One region of the Clostridium felsineum DSM 794 genome, then DNA from elsewhere that is predicted to be linked to it. Evidence: predicted binding sites of a transcription regulator. Region 1 holds the regulator's gene; each other region holds the start of a gene.
The links. The regulator HrcA, encoded in region 1, represses chaperone genes, less so after heat shock. The targets are predictions, from matches to a motif close to TGTTAGCACTCNNNNNNNNNGAGTGCTAACA.

Region 1 (4,227 bases):
AAGCATTTATGTCAATTCTTAAGAATGATTAATAATACAAATTATAAGTTAAGTGGCAAGTTTTTTAATTTGCCACTTACAATTTTAACTAGGCTGGGATGATTTTATGGAAAAATTAGGTCTTTATATACACATACCGTTTTGTAAAAGCAAGTGTCTTTATTGTGACTTTCCATCATACACATATATGGAAGATTTGATAATTCCGTACATGGAGGCTTTATCAAAAGAAATAAAAAAAGTAAGTTTAAATAAAACTTTTACAAGTATTTTTATTGGAGGTGGTACTCCAAGTTTTCTATCTATAGAGGCTCTAAATATATTAACTAATGCTTTAGACAAGGTTAAAAAGAGCAGCGATATTGAATTTACAGTAGAGGGTAATCCTAATTCATTTACAAAAGAAAAGTTGATTTCATTTAAAAATATGGGAGTAAATAGACTTAGTATAGGTCTTCAAGCATGTCAGGATAGGCTTTTAAAAAAACTTGGAAGAATACATACGTTAAATGATTTTAAGAATACCTTTAAAGAAGCCAGAGATTTAGGATTTAATAATATTAATGTTGATTTAATGTTTGGAATTCCAAATCAAACCTTACAAGATTTTAAAGGGTCTTTAGAGTTTATAAATTCATTAAAACCAGAACATATATCTAGCTATAGCTTAATAGTGGAAGAGAGTACTCCTTATTATAAAATGAGGGAGAGTGGCAAATTAAAACTTCCAGATGAAGATGAAGAAAGAGATATGTATTCTTTTGCATGTGATTTTTTAAAAGAAAATGGATATAAACAATATGAGATTTCAAATTTTGCTTTAAAGAAAAAAGAATGTAAGCATAATCTTATATATTGGGAACTTGATAATTATATAGGTTGCGGTGTATCAGCTCATTCGTATTTTAATAAGGAGAGGTATAGAAATACAGGTGATGTGAAAAGATATATAGAACAAATTTCAAATGGTGATAGTGTGGTAGAGGAGAGTCATTATAATTCTGTTAAAGAAAATATGGAGGAATTCATGTTTTTAGGACTTAGAAAAACTGAAGGTATATCAGTAACAGAATTTAAAGTGAAATTTGATGTAGATATAAAAACTGTATATGGTGATATCATAAAAAAATACGTAGATGAAAAAATGATAATTTTAGATAATAGGCGTCTATTCCTATCTGAGAGGGGTATTCAAGTATCCAATTCTATAATGTGTGATTTTATTTTGTAGTGATATAAAGAATAATAACGAATAATTCTTAGAAAAATACTATAAAATTAACTTAAATGACATCTAACAAGGAATAAGATAACTTTATCAAAATATAAAAAGTTGACAAAGGTAATGACAGGTGATATTTTATAAACATAGTCATTAGCACTCAAAGAGAGTGAGTGCTAATAAAGAGGTGATAATATGGAAATGGAGGAAAGAAAACTCAAGATTCTTCAGGCTATAATTAATGACTATATAAATAATGGAGAGCCTGTTGGTTCAAGAACTATTGCAAAAAAGTATGATCTAGGAATAAGTTCTGCTACTATAAGAAATGAAATGGCGGACTTAGAGGAAATGGGTTATATTGAACAACTCCATACCTCTTCTGGAAGAAAGCCTTCAGACAAAGGTTATAGATTATATGTTGATAAACTTATGGAAGTACCAAGCATGTCAATAGAAGAAGAAATGCTTATAAAGGCAAAAATATTAGATAGTGCACTTTATGAAATAGATAAAATTGTAAAGCAGGCAATGTCCTTGGTATCTGAAATGACAAAGCTTACATGTGTAGTAAAGTCATTATCAGCTAAAAAAAGTTGTATTAAGTCAATAAACTTAATTAATATAGATTCAAACATGATTCTATGTGTATTCATTACAGATAGTGGTATGATTAAAAATAGTGTTATTAGAGTAAAATCTATTATAGAGAATAGTACGCTTGAGAGAATAACTAATATATTAAATTCTAGACTCAAGGGACTTACTATCGAACAAATAAATCTTGAGGTTATAAGTAATATTAAAAAGGATCTACAAGAATATGACCATATATTTGATTGCATAATTCCAAATCTTTACGATATTTTAAAAGAGGCAGATTCTACTGAGGTTTATAAAGAAGGTACTATGAATATATTCAATTATCCTGAGTTTAAGGATATTGAAAAGGCCAAAGAATTTTTATCAGTTATTGATGATAGAAGAATATTAGATAATTTGTTTAATCCTTCTTATGGAATTACAGTAAACATTGGAAATGAAAATAATATAGAGGAAGCTAAGGAATTTAGTATAGTATCTTCAGTATATAAGTATAATGGAAGACCACTTGGAACTATAGGAATTATAGGACCAACAAGGATACCTTATTCTAAAGTAATCAAAGTCATTATGGAAGTAGTAGACCAGATTAATAATAATTTAAATAAAATGAATAATAGTGAGTAGGTAAGAGGTGAGCTTATGCAAGAAAAAAATAATGAAGATTTGACAATGAAAGAAGAAAATGTATCTAATGAAGAAGAAAATGCTTCAAATGAAGATACAAAAGTAGTGGAAGAAGAATCTTCTGATAAGGAGCTTAAAGATTTGAAGACAGCTAAGGAAAAACTTGATAAAGAAAATCTAAAATTAAAAGATGAAAATGAAAAGCTCAAAAATGAATTAGATACTGTAAAGGATAGACTTTTAAGATTAAGTGCAGAATATGAAAATTATAGAAATAGAACTGCAAAGGAAAAAGAAGGAATTTATACAGATGCTTGTAGCGATGTAATAAATGAAATGCTTCCAACACTTGATAATCTTGAGAGAGCTGCTGCTACAGAGGGTAGTTTAGATGACATAAAAAAAGGTGTCGAGATGGTCGAAAAGCAGTTTAAAAATTCTTTATCAAAATTAGGTATTGAAGAAATACCTGGTGAGGGAGAATTTGATCCTAATTTTCACAATGCAGTTATGCATATAGAAGATGAAAATTATGGAGAAAATGAAATAGTTGAAGTCCTACAAAAAGGATATAAAAGAGGAGATAAAGTTTTAAGACATAGTATGGTTAAAGTTGCCAACTAAATATATAGGAGGGTTTTATAATGTCAAAAGTAATTGGAATTGATTTAGGAACAACAAACTCATGCGTAGCTGTTATGGAAGGTGGAGATCCAGTAGTTATAGCAAACTCAGAAGGTGCAAGAACAACTCCATCCGTTGTATCTTTTCAAAAAAATGGAGAAAGATTAGTTGGACAGGTTGCAAAAAGACAATCTATCACAAATCCAGATAAAACAATAATATCAGTAAAGAGAAAAATGGGAACTTCTGAAAAAGTTGCTATAGATGATAAAAACTATACACCACAAGAAATTTCAGCTATGATTCTTCAAAAATTAAAAGCAGATGCTGAAGCTTATCTTGGAGAAACTGTTACTCAAGCAGTTATAACAGTACCAGCTTACTTTAATGATAGTCAAAGACAGGCAACAAAAGACGCTGGAAAAATTGCAGGACTTGAAGTTCTTAGAATAATAAATGAGCCTACAGCAGCATCACTTGCTTATGGACTTGATAAAATGGATACTAACCAAAAAATATTCGTTTATGATTTAGGTGGAGGTACTTTCGATGTATCAATACTTGAACTTGGAGATGGAGTTTTTGAAGTTAAATCTACAAACGGAAACACTCGTTTAGGTGGAGATGATTTCGACCAAAAGATAATGGATCACATTGCAGAAGAATTCAAAAAAGATAATGGAATTGATTTAAGAAATGATAAGATGGCACTTCAAAGATTAAAAGAAGCTGCTGAAAAAGCAAAAATTGAATTATCATCTTCAACTCAAACCAATATAAATCTTCCATTTATAACAGCTGATGCAACAGGTCCAAAACATATAGATATGAACCTTACAAGAGCAAAATTCAATGAGTTAACAGAGGGACTTGTTAAGGATACTATAGAGCCAATGAAGAAAGCACTTAACGATGCTGGACTTTCAATAAACGATATAGATAAAGTAGTTTTAGTAGGTGGTTCAACAAGAATTCCTGCTGTTCAAGAAGCAGTTAAAAACTACACAGGAAAAGAGCCATCAAAGGGAGTTAACCCTGATGAATGTGTTGCTATTGGTGCAGCTATTCAAGCTGGAGTTTTAACAGGAGATGTAAAAGATGTATTACTTCTTGATGTTACACCATTAACACTTGGAATTGAAACTTTAGGT
Region 2 (4,227 bases), 1.3 Mb from region 1:
GAATATAATGAATATTTTGGAGTATAATATACTCATTCAAATTAGGCTATTTTTATAATAAAAGTACATATACTAGGATTGATTAAAAAAATATTTATAATTATAGGGAGAAAAGCAATTGAAATTTTTTTTAAAATTCATATTTCATAGAGTTACGTTTATACTTATTTCTGCATTTTTGCAGTTGTTTGTTTTAACCTTTGTGATAATAAAGTTCAATCAATACTTTATTTTCTTTTATGCAATTAATATTGTCTTAAGTATTGTAGCGGTTTTGTATATATTATATAAAAATACAAATCCAGCATATAAGATTGTATGGATTGTACCTATAGTTCTTTTTCCTCTTTTTGGAGGTCTATTTTATTTGTTTTTTGGAGGAAGTAAATTAAGTAGAAGAACTAAGAGAAAAATGACAGTTATAATAGATAAGCTAAGATTTGCAGTAGTAAAGAAAGAAGAAGTATTAAAGGATATAAGGCTTGAGAGTGAAGCTGCGGCTAGTCAATCACGATATATTCAAAATTATTCACTGTTTCCTCCATATAAAAATAGTAGTACTGAATATTTTTCTACAGGGGAAGAGGCCTTTAAAAAAATAAAAGAAGAGCTTAGCAAAGCAAAAAAATATATATTTCTTGAGTATTTTATTATAGGTAGGGGTGTTATGTGGGATAGTGTTCTTGAAATATTGACCAGAAAAGTAAAGGAGGGAGTAGAGGTTAGAGTTATATATGATGATGTGGGATGTTTGTTTACGCTGCCCAATGGATACCACAAAACTCTCGAGAAGATAGGCATTAAGTGCTGCGTCTTTAATCCTGTACTTCCAATAGTATCCTTTAAGTTTAATAATCGTGATCATAGAAAAATTGCAGTAATTGATGGTATAGTTGGTTTTACAGGCGGTATAAATTTAGCAGATGAATATATAAACAAACGTCAAAAGTATGGATATTGGAAAGATACTGTTATTATGGTTGAAGGCGAGGCAGTTTGGAATTTTACTGCTATGTTTTTATCAATGTGGAATTTTTTAAGGGGAATAGATGAAAACTTTTATGATTTTAAAACAGAAATAAAAAAGCATAACACAGTTATAAAAGGTTATGTTCAGCCCTTTGCAGATAGCCCATTAGACAACGAAACTGTATCAGAAATTATATATATGAACTTAATAAATAAGGCAAATAGGTATGTTTATATTACAACACCATATTTGGTAATAGGCAATGAACTGGTAATGGCATTGACTTCAGCAGCAAAAGGAGGAGTGGATGTAAGAATTATCACACCACGTATTCCAGATAAGAAAATCGTTAATGCTGTTACCAAATCGTATTACAAAATACTTATTGAAAGCGGAGTGAAAATTTATGAGTATATTCCAGGCTTTATACATTCAAAAACATATGTTTCAGATGATGAGTATGGTGTAGTTGGAAGTATAAACATGGATTTTAGGAGCTTATATCTTCATTTTGAGTGTGGTGTATGGTTATACAAGACCCAAAGTGTTTATGATATAAAAAAAGATTTTATTAATACATTAAAAAGTAGTTATGAGGTTACAAGAGAGGACATAAAAAAGGTTAAATGGTATAGTACTTTGTGGCGTGTTGTATTAAGAATTTTTGCACCCTTAATGTAAGAAAATGTTTATAACTTTTTTGTTAAATAAGGGAAAATGTATTGACAAAATCTCAATAATTGCTAAAATAAAATTAGCACTCAATGATGTAGAGTGCTAACAAAAGGCAAAGTAAAATAATTCAATAACCATACAATGCATTTTGTTTGGTTATCTAGACATTTAAATATAAATCAAGTGAAGGGGTATGATAAAAATGGCTGTAAAAGAATTTAAGGCAGAATCTAAAAGACTTCTCGATTTAATGATTAACTCAATCTATACAAATAAAGAGATATTTTTAAGAGAACTTATATCAAATGCAAGTGATGCTATTGATAAGTGTTACTATCGTTCGCTTGTTGACACAAATATTACTTTCAATAAAGATGATTTTTACATAAGAATTGCAGCAGATAAAGATAATAAAACTCTAACAATTACTGATACAGGAATAGGAATGACAAAAGAAGAATTAGAAAACAATCTTGGTACTATTGCTAAAAGTGGTTCTTTTGCTTTTAAAAGCGAAAATGAAGCAAAAGAAGGAGTGGATATAATAGGTCAATTTGGAGTTGGATTTTATTCAGCCTTTATGGTAGCAGCAGATGTTACTGTAATAAGTCGTTCCATTGACGCAGATGAAGCTTATAGATGGGATTCAAAAGGTGTAGAAGGATATACTATAGAAGCGTGTGAAAAAGATACACCTGGAACTGAAATTATATTAAAGATGAAGGAAAATACTGAAGATGAAAAGTATGATGAATATTTAGATGAGTATAAATTGAGAGAACTTATTAAAAAGTATTCAGATTTCATAAAATATCCAATAAAGATGATGACTAAAAAGACAAGACCTAAAGCTGACAATGATAAGGAAACAGAAGAATATTTTGAAGATGAAACTTTAAATAGTATGGTTCCAATATGGAGAAAAAATAAAAATGAATTAAAACAAGAAGACTATGATAATTTCTATACAGATAAGCACTTTGGATATGATAAGCCGCTTAAGACCATTCATTCTAATGTGGAAGGTGTTGTAAGCTATAATACTCTTTTATTTATTCCTGCAAGTGCTCCATATGACTTTTACACAAAAGAATTTGAAAAGGGGTTAGAGCTTTATTCAAATGGTGTAATGATAATGCAAAAATGTGGAGATTTACTTCCAGATTATTTTAGCTTTGTTCAAGGTCTAGTTGATTCTCCAGATTTATCTTTAAATATATCAAGAGAACTTCTTCAACATGACAGACAGCTTAAGTTTATTGCTAAGAAAATAAAAGATAAAATTAAGAATGAACTGCTATTAATGGCTAAAAATGATCGTGAAAATTATATTAAATTCTTCGAAAGTTTTGGTAGACAATTGAAATATGGTGTTTATTCTGATTTTGGAAGTAATAAGGAAGTACTTCAAGACTTACTTATGTTCTATTCTTCAACAGAGAAAAAACTTGTAACACTTGATGAATATGTTTCAAGAATGAAAGAAGATCAAAAATATATTTACTATGCATCAGGTGAAAATAACGATAAAATTGAAAAACTTCCGCAGACAGAAGTTGTTAAAGATAAAGGATATGAAATATTATACTTCACAGATGATGTAGATGAATTTGCAATTAAAATGTTAATGAAGTATAAGGAAAAAGAATTTAAATCTGTTTCAAGTAAGGATTTAGGCTTTGAAGCTGATGAAAAAGAAAGTAAAAAAGAAACAGAAGATAATAAAGAATTATTTGATTTTATGAAAGAAGCTTTAAATGGTAAAGTTAAAGAAGTAAGAGCATCAAGTAGATTAAAAACTCATCCAGTTTGTCTTTCAAATGATGGAGAGCTGTCTATTGAGATGGAAAAAGTACTTAAAATGATGCCAGATAGCAATAATGTTAAAGCTGAAAAAATACTTGAAGTGAATACAAATCATGAAATGTTTAATGCTATTAAGACTGCATTTACAGATGACAAAGATAAATTAAAGAAGTATGCAAGTCTTCTATATAATGAGGCACTTTTAATAGAGGGACTTCCTATAGAAGATCCAGTGCAATTTGCAAATGACGTAGCAAGTTTAATAAAGTAGATAGATTAAGATGGAATGTGGAGGCTATTTTCCCACATTCTATTTTTTTATATCACACAATAATAATTATTACTTGATATTAGTTATAAATAAGATTAAGATGTATGTATTAGGACATAATAGTTTAGAAAAATCAAAATGAGGTGATTTAGATGGAAAAGGATTTTTATCAAGTAGTAAAACAAAGAAGAAGTATTTATGGAATAAGTAAAGAAAGTACAATTTCTGATGATAGAATAAAAGAAATAATAGAACTCTTAGTTCAAGAAACACCATCATCTTTTAACTCCCAAAGTTCAAGAGTTGTTATTTTATTTGGGCAAAAACATGATAAACTTTGGGATATTACAAAAGAAGTTCTTAAAAAAATAGTACCAGAAAACAGCTTTAGTACTACAGAAGAAAAAATAAATTCATTTAAAAGTGGATATGGAACAATACTATATTTTGAAGATCAAAATATAGTAAAGGGTCTTCAAGAACAATTTCCATTATACAAAAGTAA
Region 3 (4,227 bases), 520 kb from region 1:
TGTGTGGAGTGACTACTTTGATTTGTATAGAGATTATAGTGAAATAAAAGAGGAGTTGAGTAAGGATCCTCTATTAAAAAAATCAGTAGATTTCGGATCAGGAATAAGAATTTTAAAACAAGATCCATTTGAAATGCTTTTATCATTTATAATTTCGGCAAATAATAGAATACCAATGATAAAGAAATGTATAAATAACATAAGTGAGAGGGCAGGGAAGAAGCTTCAATATAAAGGTGAGACATATTATGCCTTTCCTACAGTAGATGAGCTTCATGACTTTACTGAGAAGGATTTTGAAGAATGTACGGCAGGATTTAGGGCTAAGTATTTAAAAGATACAGTAGACAGGATATATAATGGAGAGTTTAATTTACACTATATAAAAAGTTTGGATGATGATAAATGTCATGAGGAACTTAAAAAAATTATGGGAGTTGGACCCAAGGTTGCTGATTGTATAATGCTTTTTTCAATGCAAAAGTACTCAGCATTCCCTGTAGATACCTGGGTAAAGAAGGCTATGATGAGTCTTTATGTTGCACCGGATGTATCTTTGAAAAAAATAAGAGACTTTGGAAGAGAAAAATTTGGAGATTTATCAGGTTTTGCACAGCAGTATTTATTTTATTATGCAAGAGAAAATAATTTGAAGTTATAAGAGATATAATCAATAGCAGAATGTGTTTTTACTAAGGGAGGGATGGGTTTTGATAAGAAACTTATATAATAAGCTAAAAAAGTATAGATTGCATATATTAGGAGTGATTTTGCTTGCATTTCTAATATATGTTGGATATGTATATTATTCTAAGTATTTTTATATATTAAAAAGTCCGCAAAAAGTAAAAGCTTTTATTCTTTCTTATGGAAAGTTTAGCTTTTTAGCATTTTTTGTTTTACAGTTTTTCCAAGTAGTCGCATTTTTTATACCTGGTGAAATAATTCAGATTGCAGGTGGATATATATATGGAACAATGCTTGGAACACTGATATCTGTGTTAGGAATAACAGCAGGAAGTGCAGCGGCTTTTTATATCTCCAACAAATTGGGCAGACCTTTTGTAAAAAAAATATCAGGAAAAAATAATATAAGTTTCTTTGAAAAACTAATTAAAAATGGTGAAATAAAGTATGTAATAACACTTATTTATCTAGTGCCAGGTCTTCCTAAGGATATTTTAGCATATGTATGTGGAATAACTGAGGTAAAAGGTAGAGATTTTATACTTTATTCTACAATAGGAAGACTACCAGGCATATTTGTTTCTGCCTATTTTGGAAATACAATAACTAAGGGTAATATAAAGATGATGATTATAATAGCTGTTATTGCAGTTGTTTTATTTGGTATAGGTGTTATTAAAGGAAAATACATATTAAATCAAATATCTAATATAAAGTCTAAAAAATGAGAATAATCTTAGAATTTCTTTGATTTGTATAGCTTCATTAATATGCCTCCTAGTATAAAACATAATATTAATATTAATATAGAGCAGTGAAGAAAAAATTCTTCAGGCAATATTAATATTACAGGATCATCTGCTGGGTCAAAGAGCCAATAATTATTGTTGAAAAACAGTTCATGGAACTTTATAAAGACATTAGAAAAACCATTTAAGGATAGTATACCAATGATAATAGGAATAATAAAAAGCATAAGTGAGCTGATTTTAAGGTAAAGTTTTTTTCTTTTTTTAAAGCACAGTATAATTCCAACTAGAATTGGTAAAAATATAGAAAAAGCTGCCATATTAACTTTTTTTATAAGGTTTTCTACATCCATAAAATGAATTTGACCATGAGAAGAAGAAGGCAAATTTGGTAGATTAAAGGTTTTTTTAGGGGTAGCTCCATTTATATAAGAAATCATATAGTTATAGTCTTCTTTAACTTTAGAATCGTTTAACACAATCTTTTTCCCAGTGTAGCTCTCTACAGTACTGTTAAAATTAGATGTTATATTTAATGCCTTTATATCATAGTAATAAAGATATTTAAAGTTTATGGTTAAGTTTATTATCATTGAAAATAAGAAAGTAAAAATAAGTATGGATAATATTATTTGTAGAAAGTTAGATAATTTAGACATTTAATCATTCCTTACAATATAAAATTTATTTAATGATTATTTCCTGTATAATAAATATTATACACAAATAGTGATATGTGAAAAAGTAAGAAAAACAATAAAAACAAGAAGTATTTACTTATAATTAAAATATATCTAGCAAATTCAGGCTTATAAGGTAAAATTGATATTTGCTAATATATTCAGTATTATTTATTATAATAATTGTGTTAGCACTCAAGATTAACGAGTGCTAACAAGTTAAAATAAGCTTATACTAAAAGTAAATTAATATAATAAAAAAATTAACATATTTTTAAGGAGGGGTTTAAAAATGAAAATTAGACCACTTGGTGACAGAGTTGTTATTAAGAGATTAGAAGCAGAGGAGACTACTAAAAGCGGTATAGTATTACCTAGCTCAGCTAAAGAAAAGCCTCAAATGGCAGAAGTTGTTGCTGTAGGTCCTGGTGGAGTTGTAGAAGGTAAAGAAGTTCAAATGCAAGTTAAAACAGGAGATAGAGTATTTTTCTCTAAATACAGTGGAACAGAAATAAAGCTTGATAATCAAGAATTGTTAATTTTAAGACAAGACGATATTTTAGGAATAGTAGAAGAATAAGACCACATAAATTGTTAATAATTCAGGGAGGGATTCTAAATGGCAAAGCAAATATTATACGGAGAAGAAGCAAGAAGAGCTATGCAAAAAGGTGTAGATAAGCTTGCAAATACTGTTAAGGTTACTCTTGGACCAAAAGGAAGAAATGTTGTTTTAGATAAAAAATTTGGCTCACCACTTATAACAAATGATGGAGTAAGTATAGCAAAGGAAATAGAACTTGAAGATCCATATGAAAATATGGGAGCACAACTTGTTAAAGAAGTTGCAACAAAAACTAATGATGTAGCAGGAGACGGAACTACTACAGCAACACTTCTTGCACAAGCAATAATAAGAGAAGGATTAAAAAATGTTACAGCTGGAGCTAATCCAATGCTTATAAGAAGCGGAATAAGACTTGCTGTAGAAAAAACAGTTGAAGGACTTAAAGGAATATCAAAAAATGTTAATGGAAAAGAAGATATAGCAAGAGTTGCTTCAATTTCAGCAGCAGATCCTGAAATAGGAAAATTAATAGCAGATGCTATGGAAAAAGTAGGCAACGAAGGTGTTATAACTGTTGAAGAATCAAAATCAATGGGTACAGAGCTTGATGTTGTTGAAGGTATGCAATTTGATAGAGGATATTTAAGTCCATATATGGTAACAGATCAAGAAAAGATGGAAGCTGTACTTGATGATCCATATATATTAATAACAGATAAGAAAATATCAAATATACAAGAAATTCTTCCACTTCTTGAGCAAATAGTTCAACAAGGTAAGAAATTACTTATAATAGCTGATGATGTTGAAGGAGAAGCTTTAGCTACATTAGTTGTTAATAAATTAAGAGGAACATTTAACTGTGTTGCTGTTAAAGCACCAGGTTTTGGTGATAGAAGAAAAGATATGTTAAGAGATATAGCAATTCTTACAGGTGGAGAAGTTATATCTGAAGAACTTGGAAAAGATCTTAAGGATGTAAAAGTTGAGGATCTTGGAAGTGCTGAAAGCATTAAAATATCTAAAGAAAACACTACAGTTGTAAATGGAAGAGGCGACAAGAACGCAATCCACGACAGAGTTGCTCAAATAAGAGGTCAAATAGAAGAAACTACTTCTGATTTTGATAGAGAAAAATTACAAGAAAGATTAGCAAAACTTGCTGGTGGAGTTGCAGTTATAAAAGTTGGAGCTGCTTCAGAAACTGAATTAAAAGAAAGAAAAATGAGAATTGAAGATGCGCTTGCAGCTACAAAAGCAGCTGTTGAAGAAGGTATAATTGCTGGTGGTGGTACTGCATATATTAATGTATTACCAGAAGTAAAAGAATTAACTTCTGAAGACCCAGATATTCAAGTTGGTATAAATATAATAATTAAAGCACTTGAAGAACCAGTAAGACAAATAGCTGCAAATGCAGGACTTGAAGGTTCAGTAATTATAGAGAAAATAATAAAAAGTGATAAAGGCATTGGATTTGATGCATTACATGAAAAATATGTTGATATGTTAAATGTAGGAATTGTTGATCCAACTAAGGTTA

Region 2: htpG (molecular chaperone HtpG) is a predicted target of HrcA. The motif match lies at 1,723-1,753, and genes of this name have one in related genera.
Region 3: groES (co-chaperone GroES) is a predicted target of HrcA. The motif match lies at 2,303-2,333, and genes of this name have one in related genera.

Annotation. Positions count from the first base shown of each region.
Region 1 covers NZ_CP096980.1:1,913,736-1,917,962, forward strand. Annotated here, with positions in the region: gene lepA (translation elongation factor 4) at 1-32, shown strand, start outside; gene hemW (radical SAM family heme chaperone HemW) at 107-1,231, shown strand; gene hrcA (heat-inducible transcriptional repressor HrcA) at 1,418-2,452, shown strand; gene grpE (nucleotide exchange factor GrpE) at 2,468-3,076, shown strand; gene dnaK (molecular chaperone DnaK) at 3,097-4,227, shown strand, end outside.
Region 2 covers NZ_CP096980.1:590,350-594,576, forward strand. Annotated here, with positions in the region: gene cls (cardiolipin synthase) at 119-1,651, shown strand; gene htpG (molecular chaperone HtpG) at 1,848-3,722, shown strand; gene CLFE_RS02835 (nitroreductase family protein) at 3,875-4,227, shown strand, end outside.
Region 3 covers NZ_CP096980.1:1,393,813-1,398,039, forward strand. Annotated here, with positions in the region: gene CLFE_RS06520 (DNA-3-methyladenine glycosylase family protein) at 1-661, shown strand, start outside; gene CLFE_RS06525 (TVP38/TMEM64 family protein) at 711-1,415, shown strand; gene CLFE_RS06530 (TIGR01906 family membrane protein) at 1,424-2,095, opposite strand; gene groES (co-chaperone GroES) at 2,409-2,696, shown strand; gene groL (chaperonin GroEL) at 2,736-4,227, shown strand, end outside.